DNA from 3 places in the Nonomuraea sp. NPDC050022 genome. Region 2 is predicted to be linked to each of the others. Evidence: riboswitches for the same ligand, from Rfam matches in the RefSeq annotation. Region 2 holds a riboswitch; each other region holds the start of a gene.
What was found. Region 2 has a riboswitch for cyclic di-AMP ahead of ACIBO2_RS36400 (C40 family peptidase). Riboswitches for the same ligand answer to the same signal wherever they lie in the genome.
Positions count from the first base shown of each region.

Region 1 (7,526 bases), on a different contig from region 2:
GAGTGTGAATACGACCTCGCGTTCGTCGGGGAGCAGCGCCGGCTCGTCGGCCTCGCGATAGGGATAGTCCTTGGCCGCGCGGCCCCAGCCGATGATCGGCCGTACCGGGAGCACACGTGCTCCTTCCGGTTCCTTCACGGGGGTGACCGCGCCGGCCGGGTCGACGATCCGCACCAGATCACCGCTGGAGAACGGGTGGTAAGGGTTGCACGTTGTGCAGGGGAACAATTGCAGCAGGCCCAGGCCGAAGGCTTCCCGTGCGGCTTTCGGTGTGCGGGAAAGGTCGATCTGGACGAAGAATGTGAGCGGTGCCTCGCACGAGCGGTGGTGCCTTGTAGTAGTTTTCGGCGAGTCACAGTCGACACCGGCGGCGATCAGCCGTGGCACAACCTCCGGAACGTCGAAGGTGATGCACTGCCCCAGGGCGAGCACCAGCTTGTGATCCTCGATCCCGCCATACTCGACGATCGCCCCGGCGACCGAGCCGCCTGATCAGGGTTGAGTTCTTCGGGCCCCACGACCTTGGCGCCGCGTTCTCGCAGCTGACGAATGATGGTCGCATCGCCGAGGTCTTCCGCGATGTCGAGCGGGCGGTGCAATGTCGGTGTCACCACGTTGACGTCAGCGCCAGCGGCGAGCAGAAGCTGCAAGTTCTCCACAGCACCGGCCCTTGCGCGGCCCACAACGGGGAGCGGTTGCCGGTCGCGGCCGGCGAGGCGCCGGCGGGGAGCAGTACCCGGACGAAGGCGGCGGCGCCGCGGCGTCGTGCGGCGTACTCAAGCCCGACATCGAGATCCCACCGGCGGACGGTGAGATAACACGCACTCCAGTAGGTCAAGACGTTCGCTCTGCGCCGCCATCTGCAGCACGTCACCGGCGCTGTCCGGCTGTTGTTCCAGGTGAGTCGTGAGCGCCGCAACGTCACCGTGCTCGAAGAGCTCATAGAGGTTCATGGGCCATGGAACGTACTGCCTGCCACGGACATCGAATTTCCGGCCAAGTGAGGCGTCGCCACGGCTACCAGGCCGGTTCGGCGAAGTAGCGGTACGCCGACGTGGGCAGCGTCACCGGCACGCAGCCCTCCTCAATCACCTCGAACGAGCAGCTGCTCACGCTTGCGCAAAGATCGAGAAATTTCCGGATTGCTGTGGGGATCTCTTGAAAAGAGGGGCACAGTCGGGCGATCATGAACGCCCATGACGAAAAAGATCATTTCCAGCGTCGCCGGCATTGTTATCGGGGCCACCGCCCTCATCGGCGGCACCGCCTCCCCGGCGGCCGCGGTGAGCGGCTGCTCGAAGACCGCGAGCAGCGACCACTCCGTGAGCGTCAAGTGCACCAGCGGGCTTGAGACCTATTTCCGGGTCTACGGGTACTTCTGTTCCACCTCGTCCTGCTCCTACATCCCGGGCAGCCTGGTCTCCATAGGCAGCACGAGCAAGGCCACCAGCGGCGCCTACTACAGCGGCAGGTGGAAGGTGAAGGGCTGCTACGTGACCGACGGCTGCTGAGGCACCCGCCGACACGCCCGTCGTGTCGCCGCCGAGCGCTAGGTCATCTGTCTCGGCCTGCGGCAGGACAACGACTTCGAGGAAGAGGAGTACGCGGCGCGGATCGTCGACGCCCTTCCCTCCCGACCTGTGGGATCCAACGCCGATCTCCCCGCGAAGCCGTGGCGTCGCGGGGAGATCGGCCGGGGCCCGGCCTTGCGTCAGATGTGCTCGGCGGGGTTCGCCGGGAGGTAGAAGTTCCAGCTGCCGTGCCCCTCGTGGGCGCCGCCTGCGGGGCAGTGCCCGTTGTCGGGGCGGCCATTCCACCAAAGGGTGTAGCACTTGTTACAGAAGCGCCAGTTGTCCTGCTGCGTCGTCGGTGACATGTCCCCTCCTCCAGTATCGAGAACCGGCTCGCTGTCCGGCCACCGTCAGTGTCTGAGGTGATCGCAGGACCGTGACATCCCCAAACTTGGGGGGTTGCGGTCTGATGGGCAGATAAGGCAGCCATGCGCTGTTCAGCCCAACGTGGTGGGCTTTTCGGCAGCCGGTACGGGAGCGTGAGACGCCGACGAGCGCGCGTCCAGAAGGACGCGCGCTCGTCGGCAGGAGAGCCCTCGGTCAGGAAGTCGTCAGGCGCCGTAGCTCGGGTAGCCGTAGCCGACCACCTGGGACGTCGGCCGGACGCGCTGCTGGACGCTGCCGTTGCCGGTGTTGCCCTCGATCGTGGAAATCGTGCCGTCGTGGTTGTCCTTGACGACGAAACCGACGTGCTCGATGTCGTCCAGGCTCTTGCTGCCGCCCCACGAGAAGAACACCACGGCACCCGGCTTCGGGGTCGTGCCCCAGTGGTTGTTGTGAGCGAACCACTTCGCGTGCTCGACCGTGTAGGCGTCCCAGCCGATCATGCTGCGCGCGCCGGACTGCTCGCCGACCCACGAGACGAACATCGAGCACCAGGCGGCGTTCAGGTAGTCCGCCCGGGTGCCGCCGTCGCGCCTGAGGGTCTCCAGGGCGCGCGGGGAGTTCATGTACCACTTCTGGAACTTGGTGCCGCCACCGTAGGCGTTCTCAGTGGTGCCGACCTGGGCCTTGGCCAGCGCCAACACCCGCGAGACCGTGGCCTTGGCCTTGATCTCGCTCTCCGGGTGGCTCTTCGCGGCGGCGTGTGCCGGGGCCACGGCGGCGTGGGCGGTGGCGGTGTCCGCGTGGGCGGCGGACTGGCCGGCGAGTGCGGCGGCCGCGACGCTCACGCCGAGGACGGCGTGAGCAAAGGTCGACTTGGTGGCGCGAAAAAGATGGGACTTCGCCATCGAGGGGGTAACTCCTTGCTTCCATGCCGCTTACCGGGTTAGCTGACGGGTTCGGACGTGGAAGCTGTCCTACGGCACGTGACGTGCCGATACACCCCAAAGGACGGTGGGTCCCCGGTTCCGCGCGAGGCGGATTCAGCGGTCACAGGACGGTCCTGTGATGCCTTTGTGCGATGGTCTGGCAACGAACGGACAAACCGGACGTATGCCTCATATGACCACAAAGGTAATGCAAGAGGCAAGGGTCTTACAAATAGATGAATCGCCAGCTAAGAGAGCTGCTCCCTCGCGTCGGCCAGAAGCCCCATCATGGCAAGGCTTTCGTCAAGTGGCATGATCGCGGATTCGGTCCTGCCTTCGGCCATGGCGTCCCGTACCTCGCGCACCTCGCCGGCGTACCCGTTGTCCGCCGGATCGAGCTCGAGCTCCTCCGTCTCCATCGACGGCCCGCTCAGCACGACCCGCTCCGGCGCCCAGAACGGCGCCTTGATGTGGGCGCGCATGTCGGTGCCCACCACGAGGGCGTCGTTCGCGTACGGGCCCAGCAGCGAGCACTCCACCAGAGCCCGCCTGCCCCCCGGATAGACCAGCACCCCGCCCGCCTCCGCGTCCACCCCTGAAGGCGCCAGCGAGCCCGTGACGTGCATCCGTGAGGGCATCCCGAGCAGCAGCTGCGCCAGCCCGAACGAGTAGACGCCCAGGTCGAGCAGCGCCCCGCCGCCCAGCTCCGGCGCCCACAGCCGGTGCGCGGGATCGTAGGGAGCCTTGAAGCCGAACGACGCCTGGACCGAGCGGATCTCCCCGAACCGGGGATCGCCGGCCACCCGCTGGATGAGCGGATTGAACCGGGTCCACATGGCTTCCATCAGAAACACCCCGGCATCGCGGGCGAGCTGGACCATCCGCTCGGCGTCGGCGACGGACGCGGCGAGCGGCTTCTCGCACAACACCGCCTTGCCCGCCGCGATCGCCGCCTCGGCGACCTCCAGGTGCTGGGCGTGCGGGGTCGCCACGTAGACCGCGTCGACGCCGGGGTCGGCGCACAGCTCCGCGTACGAGCCGTACGCCGACTCGGCGCCCAGTTCCGAGGCCAGCGCCCGCGCGCGGCCGAGGTCGCGCGAACCGACGGCGGCCACCCGCATCCCCGGCTCAGCGGCGATGACCGCCCCGACCTTTGCGGCGATGACACCCGTGGCCGCGATACCCCATGAGAGATCCTTCATGAGGAAAGATCGTAGGGAATCACCCCATCCAGGCGAAAGTGTCCGGGTTGGGGCCGATGCGGCCGTTCTCCTGGTTCAGCGCGCCGATGGCCGCCATGTCCTCGGTGTCGAGGACGAAGTCGAACACCTCGAAGTTCTCTTTGATCCGCGCCGGCGTGACCGATTTGGGGATCACCACGTTGCCGAGCTGGATGTGCCAGCGCAGCACGATCTGCGCGGGCGTCCTGGCGTGCTTCTCCGACAGCACGGCGAGCGCCGGGTCGCCGAGCAGGCCCTTGCCCTGCCCCAGCGGGCTCCACGCCTCCGTGAGGATGCCGTTGTCCTCGTGGAACTGCCGCATCTGCCGTTGCTGGAAGTGCGGGTGCAGCTCGATCTGATTGATGGCCGGAGTGATGTCCGCCTCGTCGATCACCCGGGTGAGCGTCTCAGGGGTGAAATTGGACACACCGATCGCCTTCGCCCGGCCTTGACGGTAGATCTTCTCCAGGCCGCGCCACGCCTGGAGGTACTTGTCCTGCGACGGCACCGGCCAGTGGATCAGGTACAGGTCCACGTAGTCGAGACCGAGCCGGGACAGGCTCTCGTCGAACGCCTCCTCCGCCCGCTCGTGGTCGTTGTTGAAGAGCTTGGTGGTGACGAACAGCTTCTCGCGCGGGATCCCCGAGGCGCGTACGGCCCGGCCGACGCCCTCCTCGTTCCCGTACGCGCTGGCGGTGTCGATGTGGCGGTAACCGGCCTCCAGAGCGGCCGTCACGACCTGTTCGGCCTCGTCGTCCGGCACCTGCCAGACGCCGAACCCGAGCTGCGGCACCTGCACGCCGTCGCTGTTGAGTAGTAGGGAGTTCATCTGAATGGTGGCGCGGAGACCCGGTCCTTCGGGGCCGGGAGGAAGCGCCACTCCTCCTTTCGAAAACAGTGTGGAAAGGCTTGGTCACGTTCGGTAATGTCTGCGGTGGGTGGGGCTGCTGTGACAGGAGGTGCGCGATGGCGATCCGCCGCTCCACCGCCAAACGCCACGGCCTGCCCACGATCGTGCAACTGCGGCTCACGCCCACTCCGGCCCAGGCGGAGGCGCTGGCGGCGGCGGTGCTGTTGTGTAATAAGGCGGCCACTGTTGTCTCCCGCCTGGCCTGGCAGCACCGCACGTTCGCGGTGGTGGAGTTGCATCGGCTGGCCTACTACGAGGTGCGCGGGCAGGTGGCCGGGCTGGGTGCGCAAGCGGCTGTGCGGGCGATCGCCCGGGTGGCCGGCGCCTATGCCAACCGGCGCGCCAGCAAGAAACGCGCCCACATCTTCCGCCCGCACGGCGCCGTCCCCTACGACGCCCGGCTGATGAGCTTCAACCGGGACGCCCGCACCGTGTCGCTGTGGACCCCCACCGGCCGCGTCACCGCCCCCTACACCGGCCGCCCAGAAGACCTCAAAGCCATCGACACGCTGCCGCTCGGCGAGGCCGACCTGGTCTGCCGACGCGGCGTGTGGCTGCTGCAGGTCGCGCTCACCCTGCCCCGACCGGCGGTGCGTGAGCCGGTTCACGGATTTGTGGGGGTGGATCAAGGGGTGGCGAACCTTGCGGTCACCTCCGACGGTGCGGTGCTGCCCGGACCGGCGCTGCCGGGGCCGGTCGGTGGCAACGGCCACGTCCGAACCCTGCGGGAGCGGCGACACCGGCAACGCCGCCGGTTGCAGAAGAAGGGCACGTCGGCGGCGCGGCGGGTGCTGCGCCGTCTGTCCGGTCGTGAGCATCGGATGATGACCGACCTCAACCACCAGATCAGCAAGCATGTGGTGCGTGAAGCCGAACGCACCGGTCGCGGGGTCGCCTTGGAGGATCTGCAGGGTATCCGCGGGCGGGTAAGGGCTCACCGGTTCCAGCGGCGCACCCTGCACAGCTGGGCCTTCGCCCAGCAGACCACGTTCACCCGCTACAAGGCCGCCCGGACGGGGGTCGCCTTCGTGCTGGTCGACCCCGCCTACACCTCGCAGGCGTGTCCGAACTGCGGGAACATCAGCAGGGCGAACCGACCGGCGCGGGGCCGGTTCGTCTGCACCAGGTGTGGCCTCGCTGGGCACGCCGACCACATCGCAGCCCGCAACATCGCCACACGCGGCGCTGCGGGCTGGGCTGCCATCAACCAGCCACACGCTACCGGCCTCCCTTCAACCAGACGGGACCGTGAGAGCAAACCACCAGCTTCAACCAGTGGTAGTTGATGGGTTCCATTGTTCATGTCCCGTTTCTGGCGGCTTAAGGCGGCCGGGCTAGCTTGAAGCGGTCGTGATCGGGCTATCACCCCGCGGGGGTAACAGAGTGGGCAAACAGGCGTCGGCCTGGGTGGAGTCCCCGCTTCAGATGCTGTGCGCCATAGAGGCGCACCGCGCTGGGCTGCTGGGGCCTGCCACGGTCGTCGTGCCGCGTGCCGGGCTGCGAGCGCTCAAGGCCACCCGCCGGGAGCTGTCCGGCCTGGCTCTGCCCGAGGGGCTGGAGCTGGCCGAGCCGCGCGAGCGGATGCCGCGCTCCCCGCACGCCGTCGGCGACGCCTTCTCCGGCCGGGTTCAGTTGCGCTGGCTCGTCTCCCATCCGGGCCGCATCGTGATCGTCGATGACGGGCTGGCCACGCTCCGGTTGCTGTCTCTGCTAGCCGAAGGGCCGTACAAACCGCTGTTGCGGGCGCGCGCCCACCCGGGAAAGCTGCGTGCGGCCCTGGGGCTGGCGGCGGCGATCAGGCTGCGCGCGAGCCGGGTGTCGGTCTTCACCGCGCTGCCGGTGACCGACGGGCTGGCGGCGGCCGTCCGCGCGGCGGGCGTCGACCTGGTCCGCCACGACTTCGGCTGGCTGCGCGAGCAGCCGCTGAGCGGGCCAGGACCGGCCGAGCGGACCGTCGTGCTCGGCACCTCCCTGGTCAGGAACGGACTGGTCCATCGCGACCGCTACCTGAGCTGGCTGATGGAGCGGGCCGCCGAGGAGCCGCTCGCCTACTTCCCGCATCGCCGCGAGGACCCCGCCGACGTGGCGGTCATCCGCGAGCGGCCCGAGATCACCGTGCACGACGCCGGCGTGCCGGCCGAGCTGACACTGCGCGGCCTCGACCCCGCCCAGCGGGTGCTCAGCCTGCCGTCCACCGCGATCACCTCGCTGCGCGTGCTGCTCGGCCCGCGCGGCGTCGCGGTCGAGGCGGTGGACGTGCCGGACGACTGGTGGACCAGCAGGGCGGCCCCCGACCTGCGTTCCCATCTGACCGGAGTCACCGGATGATCGGCTTATCTCGCCGCTGATGGGAGTTGCCGGGTGACCGGCTCATCCCGCGGCTGATCGAAGTGGCCGGGTGACCGGCTTACTCCGTACATGACTGGAACGGCCGGTTAAGACGGGCGTTCAACCCATACGACTGGGCGTTTGCCCGTATTTGACTGGAGTGACCACTTGAGAGTGCTGGCCGTGGCCGACTCCGACTCATACCTGAAGTGGGCGGCCTGCCTGCTCGACGACCTGCCACCCG
Region 1 covers NZ_JBITKE010000006.1:383,377-390,902, forward strand. The annotation lists gene ACIBO2_RS27605 (DUF1963 domain-containing protein) at 1-432, opposite strand, end outside; gene ACIBO2_RS27610 (hypothetical protein) at 1,197-1,511, shown strand; gene ACIBO2_RS27615 (hypothetical protein) at 1,712-1,876, opposite strand; gene ACIBO2_RS27620 (CHAP domain-containing protein) at 2,123-2,803, opposite strand; cyclic di-AMP (ydaO/yuaA leader) riboswitch at 2,816-2,954, opposite strand; gene ACIBO2_RS27625 (Gfo/Idh/MocA family oxidoreductase) at 3,073-4,026, opposite strand; gene ACIBO2_RS27630 (aldo/keto reductase) at 4,046-4,873, opposite strand; gene ACIBO2_RS27635 (transposase) at 5,011-6,240, shown strand; gene ACIBO2_RS27640 (hypothetical protein) at 6,362-7,282, shown strand; gene ACIBO2_RS27645 (DUF6716 putative glycosyltransferase) at 7,457-7,526, shown strand, end outside.
Region 1: linked by a shared signal. The riboswitch ahead of ACIBO2_RS27620 (CHAP domain-containing protein) and the one ahead of ACIBO2_RS36400 (C40 family peptidase) in region 2 are both predicted to bind cyclic di-AMP.

Region 2 (7,526 bases):
TGATCGTCCTGCTGGCCAGGGGATACACGACGACAAGAATCGCCCGCGAGCTGCAACTCAGCAGATATACGGTGGCGGAGCGGATCAGCAAGCTCCTCGACCGATTCGCCTGCAGCAACCGGAGCCAGCTCGTGGCGTACTCCTATGCCCACAAGCTCCTGGACGTCGGCATCTGGCCACCGGGCGCCGCCGAGCCGCTTCCTTGAGGAACCCGGCTGCCCGTGTGATGGCTCACCGGGCCGGGGGAGTCGTGTCAGAACATGCCGTGTGGCACTTCCTGCGGTTCGGGGACCGGCTGAACCACGTCCCAGTGCTCGGCGATCAGGCCGTCTTCGATCCGCCAGAAGTCCGCGACCGCCAGCCCGCGCCCCCCTTCCCGAGGGATCAGGTGATAGTGCATCACCACGAGATCGCCTTCCGCGACGACCCGCTTGAGCTCCAGCCGGGAGCTGGCCAGCGGGGAGTCCCTGATGAAGTCGATGAAGGCGCGCCTGCCCGACGGGTTGCCCGGGCTGTGCTCGATGAAGTCCTCGCTCAGGAGCGTCTGGAGCACCTCGATGTTGCCCGCGGCGAACTCCGCGAAGCCGGCCATGATCAGTTCTTTGCTGCTCGTCATGGGAGAACGCTGACAGCGGCCGCCGGGTGGTGTCGATTACCTGGGATGTAATGGCGCAACCCGCGTAGGCTCATCGCCTTACCCCAGCTCCGATGCCCAAATGGTCAGTGATGAGCCTTGTGCCCGTAGGATGACCGGCTGGACCTGATCGCTGTCCAGCTGGGCAAGCGTCAGCCCCGTACGACATGAGAGGCACGGCACCATGGCGAACCGGGACGCCACCGCACTCGATGACCCGGTGGGCGCATCTCTGCGCGGTCACCACGCGCACCATGCCCGTCGGCTCGGCAGCGCGGCCACTTACCAGCCGGATGTCGCGACTTTCTCCGCGGTGTCCGCCGACCCGGATCCGCAGGAGTGGGCCGACCTCGCCCGGCTGCTCGGCCGAGGCGAGCTCGCCGACATGTTCAGCCGCGCATCGGTGCCACCACCGGGCTGGGAGCCGGTCTTCGTCCTCGAAGGCCGCCAGATGACCTGGTCCGGCGGCGGCCGCCGCCCTGCCGAGACCGGCACCGAGGTGGTCGAACTCGGCAGGGACAGTGTGCCCGAGATGCTCGACCTCGTCGCGCGGGCCAAGCCGGGGCCGTTCTGGCCGCGTACCCGCGAACTCGGCACCTATCTCGGCGTCCGCGACAACGGCACCCTGGTGGCGATGGCGGGTGAGCGACTCCGGCCACCGGGGTGGACCGAGATCAGCGCCGTCTGCACCGCCCCCGAGGCACGCGGGCGAGGCCATGCCGCCCGCCTGGTCAGTGCGCTCGTCGCGCGGATCGTGGCTCGTGACGAACGGCCCTTCATCCACGTAGCCGAGGCGAACACCGGCGCGATCGCCCTCTACGAGCGGCTCGGCTTCGAGACCCGCAAGCCCGTGACCTTCCGGGGGTTCCGCACGCCGTGACGGCTTCCGTCACTGAGCCGGGGCGCTACCGGACCTTGATCTGCAGGGACTCCGCCGTTGGCCGCAGGCCGGCGGTGAGCATGGTGGTCTTGCGTTGCTCGATGGAGAGCCGTACGCCCTTGGGGTCCGGCCGTACGGCGCCCGCGAAGGAGTCCCTGCGCCAGTCGGAGAGCTTCTCCTCCTTGACCACGTCTCCGGTGTGCGGCGCGTGCACCATGTATCCGGGCTTCGAGATCATCCCCACGTGCCCGAGTCCGTGGAAGAAGACCAGGTCACCTGGCTTGAGGTGGGCCCAGGAGATCTTCTTGGAGAACGCGGCGTACTGTTCCGTCGTGGTGCGCGGCAGCTCGATCCCGGCGTGTTTGTACGCCTTGAGCATGAGCCCGGAGCAGTCGTAGCCGCTGTCGCTGGTCCCGCCCCAGACGTACGGGATACCGCGCTTCTTCATGGCGAACTTGAGGGCGACCTTCCAGGCCGGAGTGGTCTGGCTCGTCTGCTGGACGGGCTTGCTCTCGGTGCCGGTAGAGGTGGTGGGGCCGACAGTGGTGGTGGGGCCGGTAGGGGTGGTGGGGTCGGCGTGAGCTGGAGCGGCCAGAGTGAGCCCGGCGACGGCGGTCGCCAGGCAGATGGCGAGGGGAGCCACTGCTGTGTCCTTCCATACGGCCTACCGGGTTAGCTGACGGGCTCGGGCCTGGAAGTGGCCCTACGGCAATGCCGATTCGCCCCAGAGGGAACTTGGGTCCCCGGCTCCACGCAGGTGAGTGGATTAGGCGGGACGAACACTAACAAAACGGTCAAAGACTTGTAAACTGTCTAAAATCGGGCGTCAACGGGACGGGGCATGACATGGCAGGTAATCGACACCACCCCGGCAGACCAGGTAGAACCGGCCACTATGCACATGGATCAGCCGATAGGGGAGCTGCTGCGGGACTGGCGGCGCCGGCGCGGCCTCACGCAGCTCGACCTGGCCCTCCAGGCCGAGGTGTCCGCGCGCCACGTCAGCTTCGTCGAGACCGGGCGGACGATCCCCAGCCGGTCCATGGTGCTGCGGCTGGCCGAGCAACTCGATGTGCCGCTGCGCGCGCGCAACCGGATGCTGCTCGCGGCCGGGTACGCGCCCATCTACCCCGAGCGCCCGCTTGACGACCCCGACCTGGGCAAGGCGCACGAGGCGCTCCAGCGGATCCTGCGCGGGCACGAGCCGTATCCGGCGATGGCCCTGGACCACCGGTGGAACCTGCTGCTGGCCAACGACGCCATGAACGTCTTCCTCGACGACGTGGACCCGGCCCTCCTGGAGTCGCCGGTGAACATGATGCGGCTCGGCCTGCATCCGGACGGGTTCGCGCCGCGCGTGCGGAACCTGGCGCAGGTCCGCGGGTTCCTGCTGCCCCGGCTTGCCAGGCAGGTCGCCCGTGCGGGGGACCCGGGGCTGAGCGCGCTCTACGAGGAGCTGCTGACCTATGGAGACGATGGCGAGGCGCCGTTGCCCGACCCCGCCGACATCGCGCTGCCCGTACGGATCACGCATCGGGGGGACGAGCTCTGCTTCTTCAGTACGATCACGACGTTCGGCGCGGCGTTCGACATCACGCTCGAAGGGGTCGCCGTCGAGGCGTACTTCCCCGCCGATGACGAGACCACACGGCTGGTCGGGAACCGCTGATGCTGCTGATTTGGCCAGTTCGGTACGGTTCGCGACACCCAGTTTCGCGTACACGTGGTGCGTCTTGACCGGACTGCGGCTCATGAAGAGCCGTTTGCCGCCGGGTGGCGTCAGTACGCGGCGGTGAACCTGACCCGGTGGTGCCTGGGCCGTTCCGCCTCGTCCAGCAGCACGACCGCGAGGTCCTCCATGGAGATCGCCGAGTTCCCCTCGGCATCCATGAGCAGCTCGTCGGCGCCCAGCCGGTAGACGCCGGTACGTTCGCCCGGCGCCAGCACCGCGGCCGGACTCAGGTAGGCCCAGTCCACGCCGGTCTCCGCGCGGCAGACTTCGAGCTGATCGTTGCAGGCCAGCGCGATGTCTCGGTAGGCGTCGGACATGAAGCGCGGGTCGTCGAGCACGGTACGCCCGCCGGACCCGGGAACGGTCAGCCCGGCCGCCCCGCCGACGAGCAGCAGCCGGACGCCGGTCCCCGCGAGCCCCGTCAGCAGCGCCTTGGCGGCCGTGACGAGATCGTGCTCGCGGCCGGTGGGCGGGCGGGTCGCGCTGATCACGAGGTCCTGACCGGTGCCGAGCCTGGTCACGTCCTCGACATGGGCGGCGTCGCCGACCTGGGGATGGGCGCCGGGGTGCAGTGACGGGAAGCGGGCCGGGTCGCGTACGACGGCGGTGACCTCGTGGCCACGGGACAGCGCCTCGGCGACCACACGAGCGCCGACGCCGCCCGCCGCTCCGAACACGGTGATGCGCATGATTTCTCCTTGAGAAGCAGCGGGAGATGAGGGGGTGGGGATCGGACGGTCAGGGTGCGGGGATCAGACGATCACGAGCGGGCGCGTCCGCCTGACCTGGCGGCTTCTGCTCTGGGCTGTTACGAGGGGCTGGGTCGTTGCGGGGGTCTGGGCCGCGACGAGGGCGGCTGGTCTGGGCCGCGATGAGGGCCGCCACGACGACGAGCCCGCCCACGATCTGGGCCACGGTGAGCGACTGGCCGAGGGCGAGCCAGCCCAGGGCGGTGGCGACCAACGGGCTGAGCAGGCCGAGGAAGGTGACGTGGGTGGGGGAGAGGGCGCGGATCCCGCGGAACCACAGGGAGTAGGCGACGGCCGAGCCGATGACGGCGAGGTAGGCGTACCCGGTCAGGTTCGCCGGGGTCAGAGTGGCGGGCGGCGGCCCCTCGACGAGGAGGGCCACCGGGAGCAGCAGCAGGCCGCCGGCCACCAACTGCCAGCCGGTGGTCGCGAGCAGGGGCGCCGGTGAGGTCCACCGCTTGCTGAGGACGACTCCGGTGGCCATGACGATCGCGCCCCCGGCCGCCGCGGCGATGCCGACGGCGTCCAACCGGGCGTCGGCCCGCAGCACGAGGAGGCTGACACCGGCCACACCCGCCACGGCGGCGATCGCCGTACGCGCGGACAGGCGCTCGCCGAGCAGACCGGAGGACAGACCGGCGACCAGGAGGGGCTGCACCGCGCCGATGGTCGCGGCCACGCCGCCGGGCAGCCGGTACGCGCCGATGAACAGCAGCGCGAAGAACAGCCCGATGTTGAGCGCGCCGAGCGCGAACGCGCGCCACCACCACACCCCTTGCGGCAGGCGCCGGGTGAGCAGGAGGAGGAGCAGCCCGGCGGGCAGGGCCCGGACGACCGCGGCCAGGAGCGGGCGGCCGGGCGGTAGCAGTTCGGTGGTGACGAGGTAGGTGGTCCCCCAGATGGCCGGGGCCAGCGCGGTCACCATGATCAGGGCAAGTCGATTTCTTAGCACTAAGACAATGTATCTCACCGCTAAGACATCCGATAGGGTGAGATTGTGACTGATCATGTTGACCGGGTGCTGGAGCAGTGGGCCGAGCAGCGGCCTGACCTGGATGTGTCGCCGATGGCGATCATCGGGCGGCTGTCACGGTTGTCGCGGCTGATCGGCGCGGAGCTGACCCGTACGTTCAGCGCTCACGGACTCGACTCGGCGTCGTTCGACGTGCTCGCCACGCTGCGGCGCAATGGACGGTCGTTGACCCCGGCCGAGCTCATGAAGTCGGCCATGGTCACCTCGGGGGCGATCACCCAGCGCCTCGACCGTCTCCAGTCCCGGGGCCTGGTTTCCCGTACGCCCAGCGAGAAGGACGGCCGAGTCGTGTATGTCGCCCTCACCGAGGAGGGACGGGAGCTGATCGATCGGGCGCTGCCCGATCACGTCGAGACCGAGCGCCGGCTGCTCGCCGCGCTCTCCGAGCCCCGGCGCGCCGCCCTGGCCGGCGAGCTCAAGGAGCTCCTGGAATCACTGGGCGACACCTTGGACTGAACGGCGTACGCCACCTGCCGGAGGATCGCTCAGACGGGCGGGACGAGGGTGAAGTATCGGTCGAGCACGGCCCGGTCACCGTGCACATCGAGCCGCTCGTACGGGATGCGGTGCCACAGGAACAGCATGAGGTCCGACGCGGTCCCGACCACCTCCACGTCGCAGCCGCCCGATTCCACAAGACTCACGTCGGCGCCTTCTATGAGGCTCACGTCGGGCCCTTCTGTGAGGCTCATGTCGGTCTCGTCCACGAGGCTCACGTCCGCCCCGTCGAAGCGGACCGTCCACCGCCCCGGCCCGTCGCTCTGCCGGAAGCCGTACGTCTCTCCCGCTCCGGGCGGCGCCGCCGTCCAGGCCCGCCGGGCCGGGGCCATCACCTCGAACGTCTGCCCCACCGCGTCGGCCGCCAGCTCCGCGTCCATCGGCCCGGCGATCCCCGCCACCATTTCGGCGTCCCAGCGGTGGATGGCCGCCTCGATCGTCTGCATCCGCAACCAGAACCCGACGCTCTGCTCACCCGACCACGTCCACACCGGCACGTCCGGATCCGTCGTGGCGAACGCGGCCTCCAGCTTGACGGCGCCCTCCGCGAACCAGTCGAGCAGCCCGGCCGCCAGCGGCCCGGTCGCCGGTGCCCCCGCCGGATCCGGCCAGCCCACCGGATCGGCCGGCAGACCGAGGAAGGACAGGTCCGCGGGGTCCGGCTGCTCGGTGAGACGGTCGCCGATGACCCACACCAGGTAGCGGTGCACGCCGCCCAGATGCATGACAAGATCGGGCACGCCCCAGCCCGGACAGGAAGGCACCAGACCGGAGTCAGCGTCCCGGCACGCCGCCTCGAACGCGCGGATCTCACGGCCGAAGTGGGAAAGATGATCCATGCCTTCACTCTGCCCGCCCCACCCGATCCCCACCAGCGGCAAGGCCCTGACGCGGCGCCCACGGACATCCGTCCGGACGGGGTATCCCGCCCGAGAGACTCCAGCCACCACGGGCCGGTTCCCTTCTCCCCCGAAAGAGATATCCCTCCCAAAAGACCCCAGCCACCACGGGTCGGTTCCTCTTCTCCTCCGGAGGAGCTATCCCTCCTAAGGACCCCAGCCACAACAAACCGTCACAAGGATCGAGACGGTCGTGGGACGAACCCCCGGGAAACCCATGGGGGCCACCCCACTAGCGTGGTTGGAATGAGATTCGGCGGGACGCTGGCCGTGCTTCTGTCCGCCTGGTTCATGGCCCAGTTCGACTTCTTCGTGGTCAACGTCGCCGCGCCGTCCTTCGAACGCGAGCTGCACGCGAGCCCCGCCGCCCTGGAGCTGATCGTGGGCGGCTACGCCTTCACCTACGCGGCGGGCATGATCACCGGCGGGCGGCTCGGTGACCGGTACGGCTACCGGCGGATGTTCATCGGCGGCGTGGTCGCGTTCACGATCGCGTCGCTGCTGTGCGGGATCGCGCTGAATCCGGCCCAGCTCGTCGCCGCCCGCCTGCTGCAGGGGCTGGCCGGTGCGGCGATGGTGCCGCAGGTGCTCGCCATGATCTCCGCGGTCTTCCCGCCGCACGAGCGCCGCCGCGCCGTGGGCTGGTACGGCGCGGCCGGCGGTCTCGGCTCGATCGCCGGCCAGGTGCTGGGCGGGCTGCTGCTGTCGGCCGACCTGTTCGGGCTCGGCTGGCGGGTCATCTTCCTGATCAACCTGCCCGTCGGCCTGGTCGTGGTGCCGCTGGCCGCCTGGCTGCTGCCCAGGGTCGAGCCGGCCGGGCGCGCGCGGCTGGACCTGCTCGGCGCGGCCGGACTGGCCGTCGGCCTGGCGCTGGTCCTGGTGCCGCTCGGCCTCGGCAACGGCGCGGGCTGGGCCGCCTGGACGTGGATCTGCATCGGCGCGAGCCTGCCCCTCCTGGGCCTGACGCTGCGCTGGCAGTACGTGCTGGGCAGGCGCGGCGGTCAGCCGGTGCTGGACCTGGCGCTGCTCAAGGTGCACTCCTACCTGGCGGGCGTCGGCGCGATCACCGCGTTCATGGCCTACTTCGCCTCGTTCATGTTC
Region 2 covers NZ_JBITKE010000009.1:258,239-265,764, forward strand. The annotation lists gene ACIBO2_RS36385 (LuxR C-terminal-related transcriptional regulator) at 1-206, shown strand, start outside; gene ACIBO2_RS36390 (nuclear transport factor 2 family protein) at 254-616, opposite strand; gene ACIBO2_RS36395 (GNAT family N-acetyltransferase) at 819-1,514, shown strand; gene ACIBO2_RS36400 (C40 family peptidase) at 1,540-2,157, opposite strand; cyclic di-AMP (ydaO/yuaA leader) riboswitch at 2,161-2,297, opposite strand; gene ACIBO2_RS36405 (helix-turn-helix domain-containing protein) at 2,356-3,183, shown strand; gene ACIBO2_RS36410 (NAD(P)H-binding protein) at 3,294-3,935, opposite strand; gene ACIBO2_RS36415 (EamA family transporter) at 3,985-4,920, opposite strand; gene ACIBO2_RS36420 (MarR family winged helix-turn-helix transcriptional regulator) at 4,993-5,484, shown strand; gene ACIBO2_RS36425 (maleylpyruvate isomerase family mycothiol-dependent enzyme) at 5,514-6,365, opposite strand; gene ACIBO2_RS36430 (MFS transporter) at 6,672-7,526, shown strand, end outside.

Region 3 (7,526 bases), on a different contig from region 2:
ACAGCTGCGCCCTGCGCAGGGCCCCGGCCTTGGGCGAGCCGGCCCGCAACGCCGCGTAGAACTCGCCGAACAGCATGCTGGTCGACAGCTCGTCCACGCGCCACAGGGCGACCAGTGCCGAGGGCGCGCCCGCGTACAGCAGCGCCCTGGTCAGGCCGATCAGCTCGTCTCCTGGGCGGCTCTGGCTCATGCCGGTCTCGCAGGCCGCCAGCGTCACCAGGTCCACGTCGAGCCGGAGCCCGAGGATGTCCGCCGCGGTCAGTCTGCCGCCCGCGAGCTCGATCCCGGACCGCATCGGGTCCTCACGGTCGAATACGCCGTGTGTCGCGAAGTGGACGATGTCCGGCGCCTGCCCGGGTTCGGCGAACCGGGCCAGCAGGCTCTCGCGGGAGGCATCGCCCGCCGCCAGCACTTCCTGGCCGCCGAGCGTCTGCGACACGGCCAGCGCCTGCTCACTGGCGAAGGCCAGCGGATGCTCTTCGGGCGGCGCGGCGACGATGAGCGCGCTCGCGCGGCGGGCCTTCCGCTTGGCCTGGCAGTAGCGCAGTACGGAGGCCGACGGCACGAACACGACCGGGTTGCGCTCGATCAGCGGGACGCCCTCGACGAGCACGGCCTGCAGGGGCAGCAGGTGAAGGGAGTCGTGCGGCACCAGGTAGACCACGTCCCCCGGCTCGGCCCACTCGGCCACCGGCGCGAGCAGCCGCACCAGTCGCTCGTCCGCGAGGTGCGCGCCGAGGCCGGTCCTGTCGCGGGCCAGGGTGTCCCCGGCGGCCCCGGCCAGTTCGCGAAGCTCGGCTCGGGTCACGTCCACGGTGACGACCTGCGGCTCCGGCGCGTCGGCCGTCACGCCGAAGACGTACGTCTCGTGGTCGGTCACGTGGTACTCGGCCAGCACCAGACGAGCCATGGCCTCGGTCCCCTCTGGCCCGTCCTGTGAAGGGCCCGGAGTCAGCAGCGCGGTGATGCCGTTCCAGCCGAGGCGTTCTGCCCGGCGCATCGACACGTACTCGGGAGTCAGCTCGGCGAGCTGGTTTTCCAGCCGGTGCAGGCGCGACAGGTTCTGCCTGTAGGCCGTCAGCAGCGCCGCGTCCGCCGATCCACCGGCCCGCAGGCCCGCCTCCTGCGCACGCAGGAGGCGGCGGGTCTCGGCCTCCTCGGCGAGGATCGTCGCCGGTGCGCCGGGTGGTGTGGCCAGGGCGGTCCAGGCCAGCCTGCGTACGAGCTCCTGACCGCGCGCGGCGTCCGCCCATTCGAGTGCGCCCGCCCTGTCGCCCAGGTGGAGCGAGAGCCGTACCAGCATGCCGGGGGCGTCGAGACGGGACTCGCTGAAGTAGGTGACGGCGTCCGTCTCGTCGAGCAGCGCCCGCCTGGCGTCCCCCATCGCCTCCGCCGCGGCCAGGTAGGCCACGCGCGCCTGCGCGTAGTCCTCCTCCAGCATGCTGATCTCCGCCAGCAGGACGCGCGTCTGGTAGACGGTGTGCGGGTCGGCGAGCGTCTCAGCTTCCCGCAGCGCCTCCTGCAGGTGGTGGCGCGCGAGAGGGAGGTCGTCCTGGTCGCGCGCCAGCACCCCCAGGTCGCAGAGGGTGGCCACGACCGCGCGCCGGTAGCCCGCCCCGCGCTGGATGTCCAGCGCCCGTTCATGCACGCGGCGGGCCTCGTCGTACTGCCGGGCGAGCTGGAACAGCGACGCTATGGCACCGAGGTCGTCGGAGACGCCCAGCTCGGCGCCGATCTCCAGATTGATCGTCAGGGAGGTGGTGAAGCATTCCATGGCCTCGCGGTGCCGCCCGCCCGTGTCCAGCAAACGGCCCACGTTGTGCGTGGCGGCCGCCTCGCCCTCCCTGTCTCCCGCCGCGCGGTAGGCCTCGGCCGCCTGCCTGGCCAGCCGTTCCGCCGGTGCCGGTTCATTGAGCAGCTCGTGGACGAGGCCCAGAGTGAGCAGCGTGTGCCCGAGCAGCGCCGGGTCGGCGCAGTCGCGGGCCGCGGGCTCGATGCCGGCGAGCAGCCCGCGCGCCTCGGTGAGACGCCCCTGGTCCTTGACCGCGACGGCGAGGTTGACGGCGGCGCGTACGGTGCCCTCGCGTGAACCGGCCCGCCTGAACAGCTCCACGGCCCTGCGGTGGGACTCCTCGGCCGCGTCGAGTTGCCCGAGGTCACGCTGCACCAGGCCGAGGGTGTCCAGGGTGCTCGCGTACTGCTCCGCTGCCCCAGGGCTATCCCCCAGCAGCTCACAGGCCTGGACCAGCGCCCGCAACGCCTCCTGACCGCGCCCCGCCTTCAGCAACGCCAGCCCGAGCCACTGCCGCAGCGCGGACCTGATGAGCGGATCGGCGCGCCTGCCGTCGGCGAGCCTGCACGCCTGCCGGTATTCGCGAGCCGCGTCCTGCGGCCGCCCGCGCGCCAGGCGCCGCCGCGCACGGGCCAGGTTGGGCGTCCAGGGGTCGCCGGTCCGGACACGCAAACGCCTTGGCATGGCCCTCCGCGCTGGTTCTTCCGCCGCCACGCAGAAGCTATCCCCACCGGATCGCTCTGAGAAGGGCGAGATACGCATTCGTGATCGGGCGTGAACAGCGGCGTTCGCGGGGAAATCCCTCCGGTGGGTGACAAGCGGGCGTTACCTGATCACGACCTGCCGATCCGGCCGCCGAGGCGAGCCGACCGGGTATCAGCGTGGGCACGGCTGTTCGTCTCGGCCACGCCGTAGGCACTCGGGGACGGCGGCACCGCGGTCACCGCCTGGCAGTTCTCCGAGCTGGGCCGCTCCAGGGTCTTCCTCGAACTGCTCGGCGAGCGGCTGCCACCGCCCGCCGAGGGATCCGCCGCCAAGCGTGAGGCGTATGACACCTATGTCCGGCTCCGTGACCTGTCGGACCTCGAGAGCCCCGGCGCGGCCCAGGCCGTGCGGAAGGCTCACGACGAGTGGCACGCGGCGTGCGCCGAACTCGCCGCGCAGGGCGGTGCCGCAGGCGAGTACGCCGCCCTCCGGCTCGGGCGCCCGATCGAGTACGACGAGCTGCGCCGGCTGCTGGGCACGGCCGGCGAGGTCGTGCCCGGATCATGATCAGTTAGACGCCCGGCGAGGAAGGCCCGCTCAACCTCGTTGTCGGTCAGCTCCAGCGCCTGCCGGTACGCGGTCGCCGCCTCGTCCGTACGGCCGAGGCGCCGAAGCAGGTCCGCCTTGATCGCCGGCAGGTACTGGTACCGGGAGAGCCGGCCATCCTGCTCCAGCGCCTCCACCAGCGTCAGTGCGAGCGCCGGTCCATGGAGCATCGACACCGGCACGGTCCGGTTCAGCGCCACCACCGGTGACGGCCAGAGCGCCAGCAGCCTGTCGTACAGTGCCACGATCTGTGGCCAGTCCGTCTGCTCGTACGACGGCGCCTGGGCGTACAGCAGGGCGATCGCCGCCTGCAGCAGGTAGCGCCCCGCGCGGCCGCCGCGCGGCCCGGCCACGATCAGCTCATGCGCCTCGGCCAGCGCGCCGCGGTCCCACAGAGAGCGGTCCTGCTCCTCAAGCCGCAGCAGCCGGCCGTCGGCGCCCGTCCGGGTCGCGCGCCGGGCGTCGGTGACCAGCAGGTGGAGCACGCCGAGTACGGCTGCCAGCCGGTCCGGCAGCTCCGCCGGGCGCGGCACCCGATAGGGGATGCGGGCGACGGAGATCTTCTTCTTCGCCCGGGTGATGCGGGCGGCCATCGTCTGCTCCGACACCAGCAGCGCCCGGGCGACGTCCGGGGTCGGCAGCCCGCACACCAGCCGCAGCGTGAGCGCGAGCCGCGCTTCCTGCGCGAGTGCGGGGTGGCAGCAGGTGAAGATGAGCCGCAGCCGTTCGTCGGGTACGGCATCCTCCAGTTCCACCGCGTCCGCCTCGTCGCGGTCCGCCAGTCTGTGCGGCGCGAGCTCTTCGGACTCCACCAGCAATGGCAGTTTCGACCGGAAGGTCCGCTCGCGGCGGATCGCGTCCATCGCCCGGCGCTTGGCCGTGGTGGTGAGCCACGCCGCGGGGTTGGCGGGGATACCATCGCGTTCCCAGGCCGACAGCGCCGCGGCGTACGCCTCCTGTACGCACTCCTCGGCCAGGTCCAGGTCCTGCGCGACGCGCACGGTCGCGGCGAGCACGAAAGCCCACTCGCGCCGATGCGCGGCGGCCACCGCCTGTCCCGCGCCCGCCCGTCCCACCTCCGTTTGGCCCGCGCCCGCCTGGCCGCGTCCGCCTGGCCCGCGTCCGTTTGGCCCGCGCCCGCCGCGGCCGTCATCGGGCGGTGGGTGCGATGCCGCCTGCGACGGGACGTACCTCGACGCCGCCACGACCCCACTGGACGGCGGGGTTACGACGCGCCAGGTCCAGGGCGGCGTCCAGGTCGGGGGCCTCGATGACGCAGACGCCGGCGATGACTTCCTTGGCGTCGATGAAGGGCCCGTCGGTGACCACGTCGCCGCGCAACGAGGTGGCGGTGTCGGCGGACCGCAGCGCGTACGCCGCGATCATGGCGCCGGAGTCGAGGAGGTCGTCGGCGTGCCGCTGGCTCGCCGCCTGCTGCTCGGGGGTGTAGTCGCCGGCTCCGGCGTCGTCGAAGATGAGGATCGCGTACTGGGCCACGAGGGTCTCCTTGGCTGTCTGTCCGGTCGGTACGCCTCTACGTCGGACGGGCGAGGCGAATTCGACAGACCGTACGCCAACCTTTCCAGACGCGCCCTGGCGCGACTTCAACAAGGCACCCCCGCTACTTGACGGATCGACGAGCGGGCCGGGCTGGGCATGGCGATGTCATTGCGATGGAATTACCCAGGTCAGGGGTGCGTTGTACCCATCTGTGCGCCTGGCCTAGACAGTGAGCATCCCTCTGGCCGCGCCGCCAAAGTCCGAGTACGGACGTCATACCCATCACATGCATCACAGGAAATCACCTGTGACCGCTGAACCCGCCTGTGCGCGGGACCGGGGACCCATGTCTCGATCGGGGCTAATCGGCACGTCAACGTGCCGTAGGGCAGCTTCCACGCCCGAGCCCGTCAGCTAACCCGGTAAGCGGAATGGAAGCAAGGAGCAATCACCATCATCCGCATCCCCAAGATCAACTATGCCAAGATCGCGCTCGGCGCGACCCTCACCGCCGCCGCCCTCGGCGCCCACACCGCGGCGAACGCCGCCACGGCTCCCACCGGGCACACTCCCATCGCGGCTCAGGCCGCCCCCGCCTCCGCGCAGGGCGGCAGGAACGGCGAGGCCCAGGTGAACGTCACCGCCCAGCAGGTCCTGAACCTGGCCAAGGCCCAGGTCGGCACGTCCGAGGACGCCAACGGCGGCGGCACGAAGTTCCAGAAGTGGTACATGAACTCAGCCCGCGCCGCCGAGACCGTCCAGCGTGACGGCGGCAGCAGGCAGGACTACCTGAACGCCGCCTGGTGCTCGATGTTCGTCTCCTGGGTCGGCGAGGAGACCGGCGCCCGCTCCCAGGTCGGCTGGGACGCCTACACCGTCGCCCACGCCAAGTGGTTCGCCGCCAACCACCGCTGGGGCACCATGGCCAAGCCCGGCGCCGTGGTCTTCTACTCCTGGAGCGGCAGCAAGGACCTGAGCTCCATCAGCCACGTCGGCTTCGTGGTCAAGGACAACGGTGACGGCACGATCTCCACGATCGAGGGCAACACCGGCAACGGCAAGGTCGAGCAGCGTGTTCGTCCCACCTCCCAGGTCGTCGGCTACGGCTACCCGCGCTACGCCGCCTGACAGCTGTTCTGACGCGTCTGGCACCCCCCGAACGGCGTCCCCGGAGCGGTGCGCCGACACCGGAGGTGGAAAGATCGTCGCATGCCGATCGATCCCCACCTGCTCGCCGTTTTCACCGCGACCACCATCGTCGCTCTGATCACCCCCGGACCGGACATGCTGTTCGTGCTGGGATGCGGTCTGCGGGGTGGGCCCCGCGCCGGGCTGCTGGCCACGGTCGGCGTCATCACTGGTGACGCGTTGTACATAGCCGCGGCCGCCGCCGGGCTCGCCGTGCTGCTGACGACGTTCCCGGTCGTGTTCACGGTGCTACGGCTCGCCGGCGCCGCCTACCTGATCTACCTCGGCGTCCAGATGATCCGCAACCGCAAGAACAGCCAGGCCGACGATCCGGCCAGCCGCGGAATGTCCGGCCGGCGTGCCTTCCTCAACGGCGTGGTCTCCTCCATGGCCAATCCGCAGACGTTCACGTTCATGGTCGCCTTCCTGCCCCAGTTCATCGATCCCGGGGCGGGGCCGATCTGGCTGCAGTTCGCCGTCCTCGGCGCCATCCTGATCGTCCTGGAGTTCCTGGCCGACGCGACGGTCGGCGTGCTGGCCGGGCGGATCGGCGGCTGGCTGCGCGGCCGTCAGGCGGTGCGCCGCCGGATCGACGCCGCGACCGGGAGCGTGTTCATCGGTCTGGGCGTCACCCTCGCGGCCGAACGCTGACCGACTGCGGCACGGTCAGCGGTTGAGCAACGCTGTCACGGTAACCGCGGTCGAATAGCGCCAAAGGTCGGCCGAACCCCCGATGTGCATCCAAGCCCCGGCTCGGCGAGCCGGGGCTTTGTCACGTCGCGTCGCATGCCGAACCCCTTCTGGCCGACGGCCCGGCCGTGCCTGGCAAGTCCCCCCGGTCTTCGATTCCCTTGCGATGGCCTCTTGACGTGGGCCGATGTGCATGAGGTACATTCCTCGGCAATAGTCTGGGAAGTTCCCAGATGGTAAGGGAGTCCCACGTGGAACAGCGAGGGGGAAGCCCTCAGCTGCTGCGCCGGATCAACGACCGCGCGGCGCTGCTGGCTCTGCTCGATCGAGGGCCGCTGACCCGGTTGGAGCTGGAATCACACATCGGCCTGTCGAAACCGGCGACAGCCGACCTCCTGCTTCGGCTGGCGGAAAGTGGTCACGTACGGCGCGCGGGGCTCCGGGAGGGCGGTAAAGGGCCGCGCGCGCAACGCTGGGCGGTCAACGGCGCGCTGGCCTACGTGGCGGCGGTCGACCTCACCCCGCGCGCGCTGGACATAGCGGTGTCCGACATCTGTGGGGAGATCGTCGCCGAGCACCGATACCGTCCCGGCGAGGAGGCGGACCTCGACGTCGAGGATCTGTGCCGCGCGGTCTCGGCCGCCACGGCCGAGGTCGGCCTGACCACTGGGCAACTACGCAGGGTCGTCGTGGGAGTGCCCGGTTCTGTGGACGCGCGCACCGGGCACCTGGGCTTCGCCCCGCATCTGCCGCCCTGGCAGGGCTTCGACGTCCTGGATCGGCTGTCAGGATCGCTCGCCACGTCGGTGGCCGTCGAGAACGACGTCAACCTGGTCGCCCTCGACGAGATGGCGGTCGGCCAAGCCGTCGGGGTCGACGACTTCGTGCTGATCTGGATGGGGCGCGGGATCGGTGCCGCGGTGGTCTCGGGCGGGCGTTTGTTACGGGGCGCGTCCGGTGGTGCCGGCGAGATCGACTGGATGCCCTGCCCGCCCTCCGGCGTGGGCGGTGGCCGGCGCATCGGTGACGTGCTCGGCATCAGGGC
Region 3 covers NZ_JBITKE010000002.1:382,625-390,150, forward strand. The annotation lists gene ACIBO2_RS08275 (CHAT domain-containing protein) at 1-2,476, opposite strand, end outside; gene ACIBO2_RS08280 (hypothetical protein) at 2,626-2,829, opposite strand; gene ACIBO2_RS08285 (RNA polymerase sigma factor) at 2,914-4,179, opposite strand; gene ACIBO2_RS08290 (YciI family protein) at 4,253-4,600, opposite strand; cyclic di-AMP (ydaO/yuaA leader) riboswitch at 4,906-5,047, shown strand; gene ACIBO2_RS08295 (CHAP domain-containing protein) at 5,234-5,731, shown strand; gene ACIBO2_RS08300 (LysE family translocator) at 5,813-6,442, shown strand; gene ACIBO2_RS08305 (ROK family protein) at 6,733-7,526, shown strand, end outside.
Region 3: linked by a shared signal. The riboswitch ahead of ACIBO2_RS08295 (CHAP domain-containing protein) and the one ahead of ACIBO2_RS36400 (C40 family peptidase) in region 2 are both predicted to bind cyclic di-AMP.